Regions from separate parts of the Nocardia sp. NPDC052112 genome, predicted to be linked through region 2. Evidence: riboswitches for the same ligand, from Rfam matches in the RefSeq annotation. Region 2 holds a riboswitch; the other holds the start of a gene.
What was found. Region 2 has a riboswitch for cobalamin ahead of AB0L58_RS32075 (CbtB-domain containing protein). Riboswitches for the same ligand answer to the same signal wherever they lie in the genome.
Positions count from the first base shown of each region.

Region 1 (7,736 bases), on a different contig from region 2:
CCGCGATGGCCGTACCGGTTTCGCGCACCGCGTCGATGGCCGGACGCATCTGGTCGACATTGTTGAGCGCGTCGAAGATACGGAAGATATCGATGCCGGTAGCGGTCGCCTCGGAGACGAATGCGCGCGTCACCTGCTCCGGATACGGCGTGTAGCCGACGGTATTGCGTCCGCGCAACAGCATCTGCAGACAGATATTCGGTACGGCCTCGCGCAGTGCGGCCAGCCGCTCCCACGGGTCCTCGAACAGGAAGCGCAGCGCCACATCGTAGGTCGCGCCGCCCCAGGCCTCGATGGACAGCAGCTCCGGCGTCAGGCGCGCGACATGTCCGGCGACACCGAGCAGACCATTGGTGCGCACGCGGGTGGCCAGCAGTGACTGATGTGCGTCGCGGAAGGTGGTGTCGGTGACGCCGACGGCCTTCTGCGCACGCAACGCCTGCGCGAACCCCTCGGGGCCCAGGCGCAGCAGCCGCTGACGCGAACCGTCCGGCGGCGGGACGCTCAGATCGATGGCGGGCAGCTTGTCGTGCGGATACACCGTGGTCGGCCGCTCGCCGTGCGGCTTGTTCACGGTGATATCGGCGAGGTAGTTCAGGATCTTGGTGCCGCGGTCGGCCGAACCGCGCAGGGTCAGCAGTTGCGGGCGCTCATCGATGAACGAGGTGGTGACCCGGCCCGCCTTGAAGTCGGGATCATCGAGCACCGCGAGCAGGAACGGAATATTGGTGGTGACGCCGCGGATTCGGAATTCCGCAAGTGCGCGACTGGCTCTTGCTACGGCGGCGGGCAGATCGCGTCCGCGGCAGGTGAGCTTGACCAGCATCGAGTCGAAGTAGGCGCCGATCTCCGCGCCCAGGTTCGCACCGCCGTCGAGGCGGATGCCCGCGCCGCCGGGGGTGCGGTAGGCGGTGATGCGGCCGGTATCGGGGCGAAAACCGTTGGCCGGATCCTCGGTGGTGATCCGGCACTGCAGGGCCGCACCGCGAATGGCGACCTTGTCCTGGCTCAGGCCGAGCTGTTCGAGGGTCTCCCCCGCCGCGATGCGCAGCTGGGACTGGACCAGATCGACATCGGTGATCTCCTCGGTCACCGTGTGCTCGACCTGGATGCGCGGGTTCATTTCTATGAAGACGTGGTTGCCGCGCTCGTCCAGCAGGAATTCGACGGTGCCCGCGCAGCTGTAGCCGATCTGGCGGGCGAAGGCGACCGCGTCTTTGCAGATGCGCTCGCGGAGCGCGGGATCGAGGTTGGGCGCCGGAGCGAGCTCGATCACCTTCTGGTGGCGACGCTGCACCGAACAGTCGCGCTCGAACAGGTGCATGACATTGCCCTGCTGATCGGCCAGGATCTGCACCTCGATGTGGCGCGGGTTCACCACGGCCTGTTCCAGGAAGACCGTCGGATCACCGAAGGCCGACTCCGCCTCGCGGGATGCGGCCTCGATCGATTCGCGCAGCTGTGCCGGATCGGCGACCCGGCGCATCCCGCGCCCACCGCCACCCGCGACGGCCTTCACGAAGATCGGATAGTCCAGGTCCGCGGAGGCGGCCAGCAGTTCGTCGACATCGGCGGAGGGGGCGCTGGACTTCAGCACCGGCAGCCCCGCCGCCCTGGCCGCCTCGATCGCGCGGGCCTTATTACCGGCCAGTTCGAGCACATCGGCCGACGGACCGATGAAGATGATGCCCTCGCGCGCGCATGCCGCCGCGAGATCCGGGTTCTCGGACAGGAAGCCGTAACCAGGGTAGATGGCGTCGGCACCCGCGGACTTGGCGGCCGCGATGATCGCCTCGATCGAGAGATACGCCCGGACCGGGTGTCCTTGCTCGCCGATCTGGTAGGACTCCGCGGCCTTCAACCGGTGGACCGAGTTGCGGTCCTCGTATGGGAAGACTGCGACCGTCCCGATGCCGAGTTCGTAGGCCGCACGGAAGGCGCGGATGGCGATCTCACCGCGGTTCGCAACCAAGACTTTCGAGAACATTGAACTAAGGTACCCGGCGCGGAATCGTGCCCTGACAGGGAAGTCCCATTAGCAGAAATCTTCACAACGAGTCCTAGCAGAGTTGCGAAGTTGTGTTCATGCTGCGTTAATTTGCCGCGCATTCGCGCGGCGTGTTCGCGCGCAAGACTCGCTCCGTCGTGGTCGGCTGGGCAGCGACCGTCTCCGTGATCACAAGTGCCGTCAAACCGGGTTGCGCGTGTGCCTATGCTTGGTGTTGCAGCTGGTTCGCCGTGCGTTGACGAGATGGAGCCCCGACGTCGCGTTACGGAGTCGAGTTCGCGGATCGGTGCAGCCGGTGCGCGGATGAGAGGGAACCCGGTGAGAATCCGGGACTGTCCCGCAGCGGTATGCAGGAACGACCGCCGTCATCAGCACTGGGTGACCACCCGGGAAGCGACGGCCAGTAGGTGAGCCCCGTCCGGGGTCGGCCAGAAGGCCCGTGCCCGCAAGTCCGAAGACCTGCCAGCCGTGTCGGATACGCCGTATCCGGCGGCCACCGCCTCGTGGATTGGGCGCGCGGACCTCTGTGTGATTGTCGGGCTCCGTCGTTCGGTCGGTACGCCGGCACGTCACTGGGTCTCCGCTAGCTCGTAGGGCGATGGTCTTCGATCTCAGCACTGGAGAAATTCGTGACTGTTACGCATAACCCGTTCACCGCGACGGTTCTCGGTCTCCCGCGGGTGGGGCCGCACCGTGAGCTCAAGCGCGCCACCGAGTCCTACTGGGCCGGACGCATCGACGCACGGCAACTGCACGCGACCGCAAGCAACCTGCGGCGCCGCCAGTTGACCGAATTGCAAAGCGCCGGACTGGATTCCATCCCCGTCGGCACCTTCTCCTATTACGATCAGATGCTCGATACCGCCGTGCTGCTCGGCGCGCTGCCACCGCGGGTGGCCGATATCGCCGATCCGCTGGATCGCTATTTCGCGGCGGCACGCGGCACCGAAACGGTCGAACCGCTGGAGATGACCAAGTGGTTCGATACCAACTACCACTATCTCGTGCCGGAAATCGGTCCCGAGACGGTGTTCTCGCTGCATCCGTCGAAGGTGTTGGATGAGCTACGGGAGGCGCTCGCACTCGGCGTGCCCGCACGTCCGGTGGTGGTCGGGCCCATCACCTTCCTGAAGCTGGCGAAGGCGACCGGCGGTGCGGCGCTGGATCGGCTCGACGAGTTGGTGCCGCACTATCGGGAGCTGTTGCGGCTGCTGGCCACGGCGGGCGCGGAGTGGGTACAACTCGACGAGCCGGTCTTGGTCACCGATCTGACCGCTGACGAAGTCGAACTCGTACGGCGCACCTACACCGAACTGTCGGCCGCGACGGATCGCCCCGCACTGCTGGTGGCCACTTACTTCGGCAGGCCGGATACGGCGTCGAGCGCCTTGGCCGAGACCGAAATCGAAGGCATCGCACTCGATTTCACCGTTGCCGCCGAGCTCTCCGAAGCGGCCGGCGTGCCCGCGCTGGCGAACAAGCTGCTGGTGGCGGGTGTGGTCGACGGTCGAAATGTCTGGCGGGCGGACCTGGACCGGGCCTTGGCGACGCTCGGGACACTGCTGGGGGGCGCGAAATCCGTTGCGGTGTCGAGTTCCTGCTCGCTACTGCACGTGCCCTATACCTTGGCGAGCGAAACCGGCCTCGACGAGCGGCTGCGTTCGTGGTTGGCGTTCGGTGCGGAGAAGGTCGCCGAGGTGCGGCTGCTCGCGACCGCACTGAGCGCGGGACCCGAAGCGATCACCGATGAATTGGCCACAGTCCGTGCAGCTCTCGCCACCAGACGCACCGATCCTCGGTTGGACAATTCGCAGGTGCGGGCGCGGCTGGTCGCGCTCGGCCCCGATGCTACCCGACGGGCTCCCGCGGAGCAGCGACGGGCATTGCAGGCCGAGCGGCTGCGGTTGCCCTCGCTGCCGACGACGACAATCGGTTCGTACCCACAGACCTCGGCGATCCGGCTGGCGCGTGCGGCACTGCGCAACGGTGCGATCGATCAGACCGAGTACATGCGGCGGATGCGGTCCGAAATCGCGGATGTCATTGCGTTACAAGAGAAACTGGGCCTGGACGTGCTGGTGCACGGCGAGCCGGAGCGCAATGACATGGTGCAGTACTTCGCCGAACAGCTCGACGGATTCGCCGCCACCGAAGCGGGCTGGGTGCAGTCCTATGGCACCCGCTGCGTACGGCCGCCGATTCTGTTCGGCGATGTGGCGCGCCCCGAGCCGATGACCGTGGACTGGATCACCTACGCGCAATCGTTGACCGATAAGCCGGTCAAGGGCATGCTGACCGGCCCGGTCACGATTCTGGCCTGGTCGTTCGTGCGCGATGATCAACCGTTGGCGGATTCGGCACGTCAAGTGGCGCTGGCCATCCGGGACGAAACGGTCGATCTGCAGGCCGCGGGCATTCGGATCATCCAGGTCGACGAGCCCGCGCTGCGAGAGCTGCTGCCGCTGCGCGCGGCCGATCAGGGCGAATACCTGGGGTGGTCGGTCGGCGCCTTCCGATTGGCGACCTCCGGAGTCTCGGATGCCACCCAGATCCACACCCACCTCTGCTATTCGGAATTCGGTGAGGTCATCGATGCGATCGCGGGATTGGATGCCGATGTGACCTCGATCGAGGCGGCACGGTCGCACATGGAGGTGCTCGACGATTTGAATGCCGCGGGCTTCGATCTCGGCGTCGGACCAGGCGTTTACGACATCCACTCACCCCGGGTGCCAAGCGTGGAAGAGATCACGGCGTCGCTGCGGGCGGCACTGAAGGCCGTTCCCGCCGAACGGCTTTGGGTCAATCCGGACTGCGGATTGAAGACGCGTGGACCAGTCGAGGTCGAGGCGTCGTTGCGCAATCTGGTCGCGGCAGCGGCAGCGGTGCGCTGATCGGATAGCGCGCTCGCCCTCCTGAAGTCGGAGGGCGTGCGCGCTCCGTGGGTTCCCTATCCCCGAAGACCGGACAGCCCGATAGCGCGCGGTAGTCACGCGCTATCGGGCTGCGTATCAATGCGATTCGGCCCCCGGGAAGGGCCGAAGCCGACGACGCGGCGTGTATCTCTCACAACTCTCGCCATTGCGCACCATCGGCCGGATACGCGAGCGCGCGCCCAATCCCCGCCGCCAGGCCGTATGACATTCCGAGCAACGATCCATGCGTAACCCCTCCTCATACGTCGCCATCGGGATATCACCCCCGATGTCCTATTCGACGCGCGGACGACCGATTCGGTTCCGCCGATCCCCGCCGATTATTCGGCCGCGGGCTCGGCTCCGAAGGCACGGTTGATGGCGGCCATATCGAAGTAGTCGCGCCAAGCGGTGATGGCGCCGTCGGCGACTTCGAAGACGCCCACTACCGGCAGCGGCGTGTCCTTGCCCAGGCCGCGGAGGATATCGGTGCGTTCGTTCATGACGATATTTCCGGCGGCGACCTGGTGGTGGACGTCGAAATCGATGGATTCGAAGGTGGTGAGGAAACCGGCGATGAATTCCCGGATGGCGGGGCGACCATGGATGGGTTCCATCGGAATATTGTGGTAGACGGCATCTTCGGCGAAGAAGGCGCTGATCTGGTCCGGGTCGGGATCGGCCCAGCTGCGGCACATGGCGGTGACGATTTCGTCGGGGCTCGGCATTCGGTTCGCTCGCTTCCTTGCGCCGATGGGATCGGGCATATCGGTCGATTCGATCGCACCGATTACACCAAACAATCGCTTGGTTGAGGAGTGCTTACCCGAGATCAGCCGGCAACTCGGGCGGACAAAACAGGCCAACCACCCCACTTCGCACACTACGCAGGATTGATCTTCGGCAAAATCCCTTGCAACAGCAGATTTCTGCGGGCCAGAATCCTGCATTTTGCGATGATTGCAAATTGCGAGGGCTACCATCTTGCGGTGCGCAAGATGTACGCGGGCGCCCGACTAAGACGGTTGCGCGAGGAACGGCGGATGACCCAGGCGGCACTGGCGAAATCCCTGGATCTATCGCCTAGCTACCTCAATCAGCTCGAGCGCGACCAGCGACCGCTCACTATTCCGGTGCTACTCAAGCTCAACTCCACCTTCGACCTCGACGTGCAATTCTTCGCCGCCGACTCCGACGCCCGGCTGGTCTCGGATCTGCACGAGGTACTCGTCGACGCGGCGGGCGGTGACAGTGCGCCGCTGACAGAGGTGGAGGAGCTGGCAACGCGACTTCCGGAGGTATCGCGAATCGTCGTCGCGATGCATCGGCGATTACGCGCCGCGACGGATCAACTCGATCTGCTCTCCGCACGCGTGGCCGCGCCCACGGGCGCCCCCGGCGTGCCCATGCCGTACGAGGATGTGCGGGACTTCTTCTACGACCACCACAATCACATCGCCCAACTCGATCATGCGGCCGAACAACTGTTCGAGGAGTGCGGTCTGAGCATCGGGTCACTCGATAGGCAACTCGCCAGAGTGGCCGAGGAGCGCGCGGGGGTCACCGTACTGGTGCGCGGCGACGGCGCGGATCCGTCCATCCCGAAACGGCATTACGACCCGGACAGCCGCACGCTGACGCTGGCGCGGCGGCTGCGTCCCGGGCAGCGCGCATTTCAAATCGCAACCACCCTCGGATTTCTGCTGTACGGCAAGGAATTGGATGCCGTACTGGCCGAAACACCGTCGCTCACCGGCGAATCCAGGACATTGGCACGTATCGGGTTGGCCAATTACTTCGCGGGCGCGCTCGTGTTGCCGTACGGCCGCTTCCTGCGGTCGGCCGAGGAACTGCGCTACGACATCGATCTGCTCGGCCTGCGTTTCGAAGTCGGCTTCGAGACCATCTGCCACCGATTGAGCACCCTGCAGCGGCAGGGGCAGCGGGGGGTTCCGTTCTTCCTCGTCCGCACCGACCGAGCGGGCAATATCTCGAAACGCCAGTCCGCCACCGCATTCCATTTCTCTCGGGTCGGCGGCAGCTGTCCACTGTGGGTGGTGCACGAGGCCTTCGCCAATCCGGGTCGCATCCTCACCCAGATGGCTGCCATGCCCGATGGCCGCCGCTACCTCTGGATCGCCCGCACCTCGCTGGCGGGACCCCACGGATTCAGCACGGCGACAAAGGATTTCGCGATCGGTCTGGGTTGCGATATCGAATATGCCGACCGGCTGGTGTATTCGAACGGGCTACACCTGGACAGTCCGGCCGCGGCGGTGCCGATCGGCGCGGGCTGCAAGGTCTGCGAGCGGCCCTCCTGCCCACAGCGCGCCTTCCCCCAGATCGGCAGTCCACTCGCGGTCACCGAGCACCTCAGCACCGACCTTCCCTACCCCCGAGCCCTGCGCTAGCCATATCTACTGGCCGCCAACCGATCACCGCGCACCGACGCGGGCAAACTTCGGCTGCTTACCTTTGCGGCGGCCCGTCGCGCGGGCCGTGCCCGGCGGCCGTCTGAACGAAGCTGAGCCACATCGACATTCAGCGGCTCCCAAACGGGAACTCCATTCTCGACGATCAAGACTTCGCCAAGTATTCGAGGCGTTCGGTGTTCACCGCAGCATGCATCATGGTGGCGAGGCCGGGGTGGTTGTGCAGGCCAGGGTCGGATTCGACCAGTCGGCGGGCGAGATCTTGTGCGGCGGTGATGACTTCGAGGTCGTCGAGTAGCGAGAGCAGGCGCAGGGAACGGGCGGTGCCGGATTGGGCGGCGCCGAGGACGTCGCCTTCCCGGCGTTGGCGCAGGTCGAGTA
Region 1 covers NZ_JBFAWD010000010.1:137,644-145,379, forward strand. The annotation lists gene AB0L58_RS21065 (pyruvate carboxylase) at 1-1,987, opposite strand, end outside; cobalamin riboswitch at 2,276-2,490, shown strand; gene metE (5-methyltetrahydropteroyltriglutamate--homocysteine S-methyltransferase) at 2,638-4,902, shown strand; gene AB0L58_RS21075 (limonene-1,2-epoxide hydrolase family protein) at 5,265-5,651, opposite strand; gene AB0L58_RS21080 (short-chain fatty acyl-CoA regulator family protein) at 5,913-7,334, shown strand; gene recG (ATP-dependent DNA helicase RecG) at 7,501-7,736, opposite strand, start outside.
Region 1: linked by a shared signal. The riboswitch ahead of metE (5-methyltetrahydropteroyltriglutamate--homocysteine S-methyltransferase) and the one ahead of AB0L58_RS32075 (CbtB-domain containing protein) in region 2 are both predicted to bind cobalamin.

Region 2 (7,736 bases):
CGAAGAAATCGCGGAGATAACGCTCTTGATAGTCGAAGGCGGCCTTCGTGGCCCCAGGTGAATAGGCCCCGCCGCGCGCGGAGCAGACGACGAATCGCCTGTCGCCCAGGGACATGCGCGGGAAGGTCACCTGATCGAGCCACGCCTTGAGTGCGGCCGGGATCGAGTAGTTGTACATCGGGGTGCCGATCAGAATCACGTCGGCGGCGAGGAGCTCGGTCAGTAGCGGCTCCACGATCGCCCACGCGGCGGCTTGCCCCGGCGTGCGGACCAGTTCGGCGAGGCGATCCAGGTCGGTGCCGGGTTGGGTGAGCACGGTGTCGCACAGTTCGGTCCATGCCTCGTCGATGCAGGGCACGGGCTCGGCCGCGAGGTCGCGATAGCTGTATCCGCCGTCTGGCTTCTGGGCGCGCCAGGCCTCGGCGAATGCCGCGCTCAGTTCCCGGCTGATGGAGCGCCGTCGGGCGCTGGCATCGAGATGCAACAACGTGGTCATGATCGGTCTCTTCTGCTGTTGGGCGAGATAACTGGACACTGTGTCCGTTTGATATGGTACCGACAACTGGACGCTATGTCCAATTATCCGGGAAGTCGCGTACAGTCGGGGTCATGAACAGCGATATGGACCTGCTCGGCGGGCATTCGACGGCGGAGTCCGCGGTGCCGACCGAGCGCGCGGACGCGGCGCGCAACCGGGCCAAGGTGCTTGCCGCGGCTGCCGAACTGTTCGCATCGCGGGATCCGCGCACCGTCACGATGGACGACATCGCCAGGGCAGCGGGGGTCGGGCGCGGCACGCTGTATCGCCGCTATCCGGATAAGAACGCGATCGCCGTCGCACTACTCGACGAACACGAACGCGCACTGCAGGAACGGTTATTGCGCGGCGAACCGCCACTCGGCCCCGGCGCACCACCCGCCGAACGGCTCGCGGCCTTCTATGCCGCCATGGTCGAATTATTGGACGGGCATGCGGATTTGGTGCTCGGCGCGGAGACCGGCGGCGCGCGGTTCGCGACCGGTGCGTACGGTTTCTGGTTCCTGCACGTCCGGTCACTGCTGGTGGCCGCTGGCAATCGGGAACCGGATGCCATGGTCGATTCCCTGCTCGCGCCGTTGTCCGCCGAGGTGTACCGGCATCAGCGGGCCCGGGGTCTCACCTCCGCGCAGATCGCGGCGGCACTGGCGGAACTGGCTCGTTCCCTGCTGTCCGAACATCGGCCTCGAATGCCCCGAAACCGCTGACGAACTGGTGTCCGCCAACGGTTTTCGGTGCTCGCCGGATCAAGCCATATCGCGCCGCTGAACCAGCCGGATCGTGGCCGCCGCAAAGAGCGCGACGTAGGCCACCAACGCGATGAGCGACTGGGTCCGCGACAGGATGTCGAGCACACCTGGCGTCGACGGCCCCGCGACGGTCCGCATCGCGCCGGCCAGCGAACCCGCTGCCGTACCGGGCAGATGATCGGCGAGCACCTTGATCGGGCTGAAGATCGCCGCGACACCGCGCAGCAGATTCTCCACAACCAGCACCCACACCAGGCCGAGTCCGACGGCCAGCGCCGGACCGCGCGCGATCGCACCGATCAGTGCGCCCGCCAGCGTCCACATTCCGAGAATCGCGGTGCCGGTGATGATTCCGTTCACGGCCTGACCAAGGCCGGGGAGTGCGAGCGACTGCGCTTGAATCGTCGCGATAATCGAGGCAACCGCGATATCCACCACGAACGCGACGCACACCAGCCCGACAACCGTGAGCGCCAGGCCGATCAGCACACCGCCGACGGCATTGGTCCGCGATGGCCCCTGGGTGAGCACGGTTTTCCAGGTGCCCCAGCCGTATCCGCTACCGATGGTCAATGCACCGAGGATGAGCATCAGCGCACCACCGAACATTGCCATGCCCTGGGTGAAAACCTCCGGGACGGCCGCGGGCAACATCTGCTGCAGCAGTACGTCTTTGGGTACGCCGTTCGACATCGTCTTCATATCGCCGGAGGAGTAGGCGAGGTAGTTGAACAGGTAGGCGAAGGTGAGATTCAGCAGAATCCAGGTGCCGAGAATGATCCAGAATGCGGGCCACTTCCGCAGTCGCAGCAGTTCCGCTTTCGTGCTCGCCATCAGGTCTTGCATTGCCTGTCCGTTCATTTCGCGGGCTCCAATCGGGTCATTTCGAAGAACACTTCTTCCAGGGACTTTTCATCGGTCCGCAGTTCCAGCAGATCCGCGCCCGATTCGACGACGGCACGTGCGACCAGCGGGGCGCTGCCCGCGCCGGCCTCGATCCGAATTCCGCCCGCGGTCAACATGGCCGAGCGCTCGCCGACCGCCCGGCGCACCGCGGGAAATGCCACCTCCAGCGGTTCGGCCCGCAGCAAAAGCGAGGAGGCGCCGCGCAATTCGGCGACCGTGGCTTCGGTGAGCAGCTTCCCGCCGGAGATCACGCCGACGCGGTCGCAGATCTCCTGTACCTCGCTGAGCATGTGGCTGGACAGCAGCACGGTATGACCATCACGGGCGAGAGCCGTGATGAGCTGTCGCATTTCGGCCATGCCCTGCGGGTCGAGGCCATTGGTCGGCTCGTCCAGGATCAGCAAGTCCGGACGACCGAGCAGGGCCGCACCGACACCGAGGCGCTGCTTCATGCCGAGGGAGTACGTACGGAATTTGTCGTCGGCGCGATCGGTGAGGCCGACGCGGTCGAGTGCGTCCGTCACATCGGCAAGCTCGAGGCCGCGGTATTTCGCGAGCACTCGCAGGTTGTCGCGGCCGGTGAGGTACGGGTAGAAGCCCGGCCCCTCGATGAGGACGCCGATGCGGCGGACCACGGCCGGATCGCCCGGGGTTCGGCCGAGCACGGTGGCGGTGCCCGCGGTGGGGCGGATCAAACCGACCAGCATTCGCAGCGTGGTCGTCTTACCAGCGCCGTTCGGGCCGAGGAAGCCGTAGATCTCGCCGGGCGCGACATTCATGTGCACGCCGTCGACGGCGGTGTGGGTGCCGTAGCGTTTGGTCAGCCCTGCGGTGACCACGATGGAATCTGTCATGCACCGAGAATCCGCCCCGACCAGGAGTGACACATCCGCCGCGGGGCGACGTTCGACATACGTACAGCGGCCTACGAAGCACCGCGACAGCGGTCGCTGCGACTGATTTCGCAAGCCCATGGTGAGTCGTCGGGAAGGCCCGAAACCTCGACCGACGGTCGCGACGTGACCATCGCGGGACCGAAGACCGCAGAATATTGCGGGGAGGTGGGCGAGCATACGTAGCGCGGCGGACGTCCTGGCGCGTTCGGGCTAATAGGCTGCAAGTGTGACAGCGCCAGGGGAATCGAAACGTGGCCCAGTGGTTCAGGACTGGGTGCTCGCGCTCGTCGTCGCGGTGATCCAGGTCGGCGGGGGACGCAATGCCAACCTGCGCCAGACCGGAGTGCACTCGCTCGACGCGTTCGGCTACGTGCTGTTGCTCATCGGACCGGTGGCACTGCTGCTACGCCGGTCCTACCCGCGGCCCGCACTGCTCGTGACGATCGCGTCCTGCGCGGTGTACCTGCTGCGCGGCTATGGCTACGGCCCGATTTTCATCTCGCTGGTGATCGCCTTCATCAGCGCCGCGATCGTCGGATCACGCTGGTGGACATATCCGCTTGTCCCGATCGGCTATCTCGCACTGGTCTGGCCGCTGCCCGCGATAGTCGGGCATCCGGCCGATCCGTGGCTGGCATTCGGCATGATCGCCTGGCTGGGTGTGCTGGTTGCGATCGCCGAGGGGATTCGCCAGCGCAAGGCGGTGCTGGTGGCGCGCAGACAGCGTGCCGAGGCAGCGCGCCGCGATGAGGAGGCGCAGCGGGAACGGCGGGCCAGTGAGGAACGGCTCGCCATCGCACGCGAACTGCACGATGTACTGGCACATAGCCTTTCACTGATCAATGTGCAGTCCTCGGTGGCGCTGGAGCTGTTCGACAAGAAGCCGGAACAGGCCGAATCGGCGCTCGCGGCCATCAAAACGGCGAGTAAGGATGCGTTGGCCGAGGTGCACACTTTGCTGCTCGCGATCCGCAGCGGCAGCCCCACGACCGGTGCGGCAGACACCGCTGTCGAGCCGGTTGCTGAATCCGTGCCCGCCCGCGGTGAATCCGAACGGGCCCAAGACAATTCGGCTGCCCGCGACGCCGAGGCCCGCCCGCCCGCCCCGCGAAGCCCGGCCCCGAGCATCGCGGACCTGGACACACTGCTGCAGCGCACCCGCGCGGCCGGTCTGACGGTCGACACCCGCATTATCGGCACCGCGCACAAGCTGCCCAGCGTTGTCGATGTGGCGGCGGCCCGCATCATCCAGGAGTCGCTGACCAATGTGGTTCGCCACGCGCCCGGCGCGCAGGCCGCGGTGACCATCCGGTATGCCGCCGATTCGGTCGAGATCACCATCGACAATGCGCGCGCCACCGGCACGCAAACGAAGTCCGGACCGAGCGGCGGCAACGGGATTCTCGGCATGCGCGAGCGCGCACACGCCCTCGGCGGCCAGCTCATCGCCGGTCCGCGGCCCAGTGGCGGATTCCGCGTGGTGGCACGGCTGCCGTCCCAGGTGGGGACTCAGGAGGAGGCGCGATGAACGCAGGATTCCGGGGCGATTCGATAGGCGGTCGGGAGACGGGTGGGCCGGTTCGGGTGCTGGTTGCCGACGATCAGGCCCTGGTGCGCGGCGGTTTCGTCGCACTGCTCGACGCACAGGACGGCATCGAGGTCGTCGGTGAGGCCGATAACGGCGAACAGGCCGTCCGTATGACCCGCAGTCTGAGCCCCGATGTGGTCCTGATGGATATCAGAATGCCCGTCCTGGACGGACTCGCCGCCACCAGAATGATCGCCGAGGATCCAAAGCTCGCCGATGTGAAGGTGGTCGTCCTGACCACTTTCGAACTCGACGAATACGTCTTCGAAGCAATGCGCTCGGGTGCAACGGGTTTCCTGGTCAAGCACACCGAACCGGCCGACCTCGTGCGCGCCGTCCGGGTCGTAGCCGCGGGTGACGCCCTGCTCTCGCCCGGTGTCACCCGCCGCCTCATCGCCGAATTCTCCGCCCACGCCAAACAACCCCCGCCGGCCGCCTTCACCGAACTCACCGACCGCGAGCGCGAGGTAATGACCCTGGTCGCGGAGGGCCTCACCAATGCCGAAATCGGCGAACGCCTCTTCATGAGCCCCGCCACCGCGCGCACCCACGTCAGCCGCATCCTGATGAAACTGGATGCCAGGGACCGCACCCAACTCGTGGTGATGGCCTACGAATCCGGATTGGTCCGCCCCGGCTGGCAGTAACTCCATGCGAGATGGCCACTATCTGTGCGAAACCAACTGTTTCGCGGGCCGGAAGTAAGCGCGGGCGCTGTGGTGGTACATGGCGGGGATCGCGATGAGGACGGCCAGGATGTGTCCGGTGCGGAAGGTGCCGGTGATCACGGCGGACGCGGTCAGATTATCGAATAGGTCGCCGATTTGCTTGGCGGACAATATGGCTGCCAGGGGTCCGATGATCAGCGAGGCCAGACCGATTACGCCGATACCGAAGGTGAGCACCGTCCTGGCCCAGCGGGCACCGCGCGCCATCCGGACGGCGACGCCGAGCACCACCAGATAGATGCCGCCGCGAATGGCCAGACCTGTTGCGAGCGAGCCGATATCGGCGTCCGGCCGGTCCAATTGTCCGGCGGCGTAGGTAATGGCCTCGCCGACACCGCAGAGCAGTGCTGTGACGAGTCCGATGAATGCGACGGAAACCGAGCGTGGTGGGTCGGTTCGTGGCCGTACGGAAAAGGCAGTGCCGGTCATGAGACCGACACTGCCTTTCGCCATCCGAATTCCGGATCAGCCTGCGGTAGTGGCCGATTCTCGTACCGGAGTGCTATCGCGCGTGGCGAATTCGGTAAGCGCGGCGAATCCGAGGCCGAGGCAGGCCCACAGGGTGGCCGTCTCGCCGAGCGATGTCGCACGGAACTGCCACAGCAGCACCGCCGGGAAGTTGTCCTTCACCTCGTTGACGCCGGGCAGCAGGATGTACCCGAGCGCGACAATGAGCACGAATGCCCCGACCCCGGCGATCAGGCGGACCGTACCGAGTTGTGCGGCAAGCAGTTTGTAGACGAACAGCCCGATACCGACGGCAGCCAGTCCGAGTAGCACTGCCGCCAACCACAGCAGGGTGCGCTGGTTGATGGTGTCCGGTTCACCGACGGCGGGGGGATTGGCCGGGTACTTGAAGAACGGCACCGCCACGATCGCGGTCCAACCGGCCAACGCCAATCCGAGTGCGAGCTTCGGCCCCGACAAGGTGGTGTACCGGCGTGCGAAATACGCGACCGAAGCGAAGATCGCGCCGAGCGCGAGCCCGGCGAGCCCGAGCGCGAGGAACTGCCCGAACTTCTGCCCGGACCGACTGACCAGCGGTTCTGCTTCGTCACCGTGCGTATGCCCGGCTGGTTCGTTGGCGTGCTCGGCGGCCGGTTCCTTGGCGGTATCGGCTTCTTCGATGGAGATGGCGGCGTCGATCTTGGGCTCGCCGACGAAGTAGCCCACTGTCGCGGCCAGCAGACCGGCGATGAGACCGGCCAGCAGGCCACGGAGCAGCAGGGTCTTGAGCGATCCGTCCAGGGGGACGGCAGCCGACGGAGTCGGCTGGGTGGGTGAATTCAGTGGCACGGCACACCGAGCAGGTGACGTCCGTCGTGCATGAGCTCATGCAGGTACATCCCGCTGCGCGAGATGACGCCCTGGTCGAAGCCGACCAGGTACAGCGTGAGCAGTGCGAGAAGAACGACGCCCACTGCGATGAGCAGTGTGCCGAGTGAATCAGTTGCCCGACTCGGTGAATGCGCGATAGCCATTCGAGTCCTCCTAGGGATGCGCGTCCCGTGAGTTGTTCGGTACGAAGGTGCCGGTGTCTGGCTTTCCGGCACCGAGGACTCGGTGCAAGAACACAGTGGCGCGACCGCTTCGGAATTTCACCGAATTACCGCTTCACCCTCGCGTTTGTCATTCGAACTGTGACATCCGGTCGCACTCGCCGTCAATACGGCGGGCGACTTGCCCAGGCCGGGATGGGCGAGTCGCGCGCCGCGTCTTTCCAGCGGTTTCAGGAAGCGGACTCGGCCGCGACGTCGAGTACGACCTCGAATTCCAGCAGCGAGGCACCCGTCGACACCGGCTTCTGCCGCTCGCCCGCGTGCGCCTCCCGCGCGGGCCCGTCCCGCCATGCGGCGAACGACTCCTCCGAATCCCACTGGGTGACAACGAAGTACCGGTTCTCCCCGGCCACCGGCCGCAACAACTGGAAGCCGAGGAAGCCCGGCGAGCCCTCGACCGCATGGGCGCGATGGGCGAATCGCTTCTCCAACTCGGGGCCCGCGCCTTCCGGAACCTCGATCGCATTGATCTTCACAACAGCCATGCTTCGACGATACGTCCGCGCCGACCCAGCACCCCGCAGCGCATGCGCCGTAGTTCTTCGGACGCGAGTTGACGGCGAGACTTTCCGACACCGGAGCGAGTCTTATGAGCGACGTTCGCGCCCGTCTCGCGTCCGAGCCGTCGAAGCCCATGCGACGAAGTCACGAGACTCACCCATCCGGCGCGTGTACACCAAGTGCCGAGCGATTCGCACGGAGCGACAGCACGGAGCGAGTCTTACGAGCGACCGTTCGCGGCCCGTCTCGTGTCCGAGTCGTCGAAGCGTAT
Region 2 covers NZ_JBFAWD010000021.1:193-7,928, reverse strand. The annotation lists gene AB0L58_RS32115 (NAD(P)H-dependent oxidoreductase) at 1-496, opposite strand, end outside; gene AB0L58_RS32110 (helix-turn-helix domain-containing protein) at 610-1,245, shown strand; gene AB0L58_RS32105 (ABC transporter permease) at 1,285-2,148, opposite strand; gene AB0L58_RS32100 (ABC transporter ATP-binding protein) at 2,145-3,047, opposite strand; gene AB0L58_RS32095 (histidine kinase) at 3,316-4,617, shown strand; gene AB0L58_RS32090 (response regulator transcription factor) at 4,614-5,324, shown strand; gene AB0L58_RS32085 (hypothetical protein) at 5,343-5,834, opposite strand; gene AB0L58_RS32080 (CbtA family protein) at 5,871-6,653, opposite strand; gene AB0L58_RS32075 (CbtB-domain containing protein) at 6,692-6,886, opposite strand; cobalamin riboswitch at 6,917-7,069, opposite strand; gene mhuD (mycobilin-forming heme oxygenase MhuD) at 7,135-7,449, opposite strand.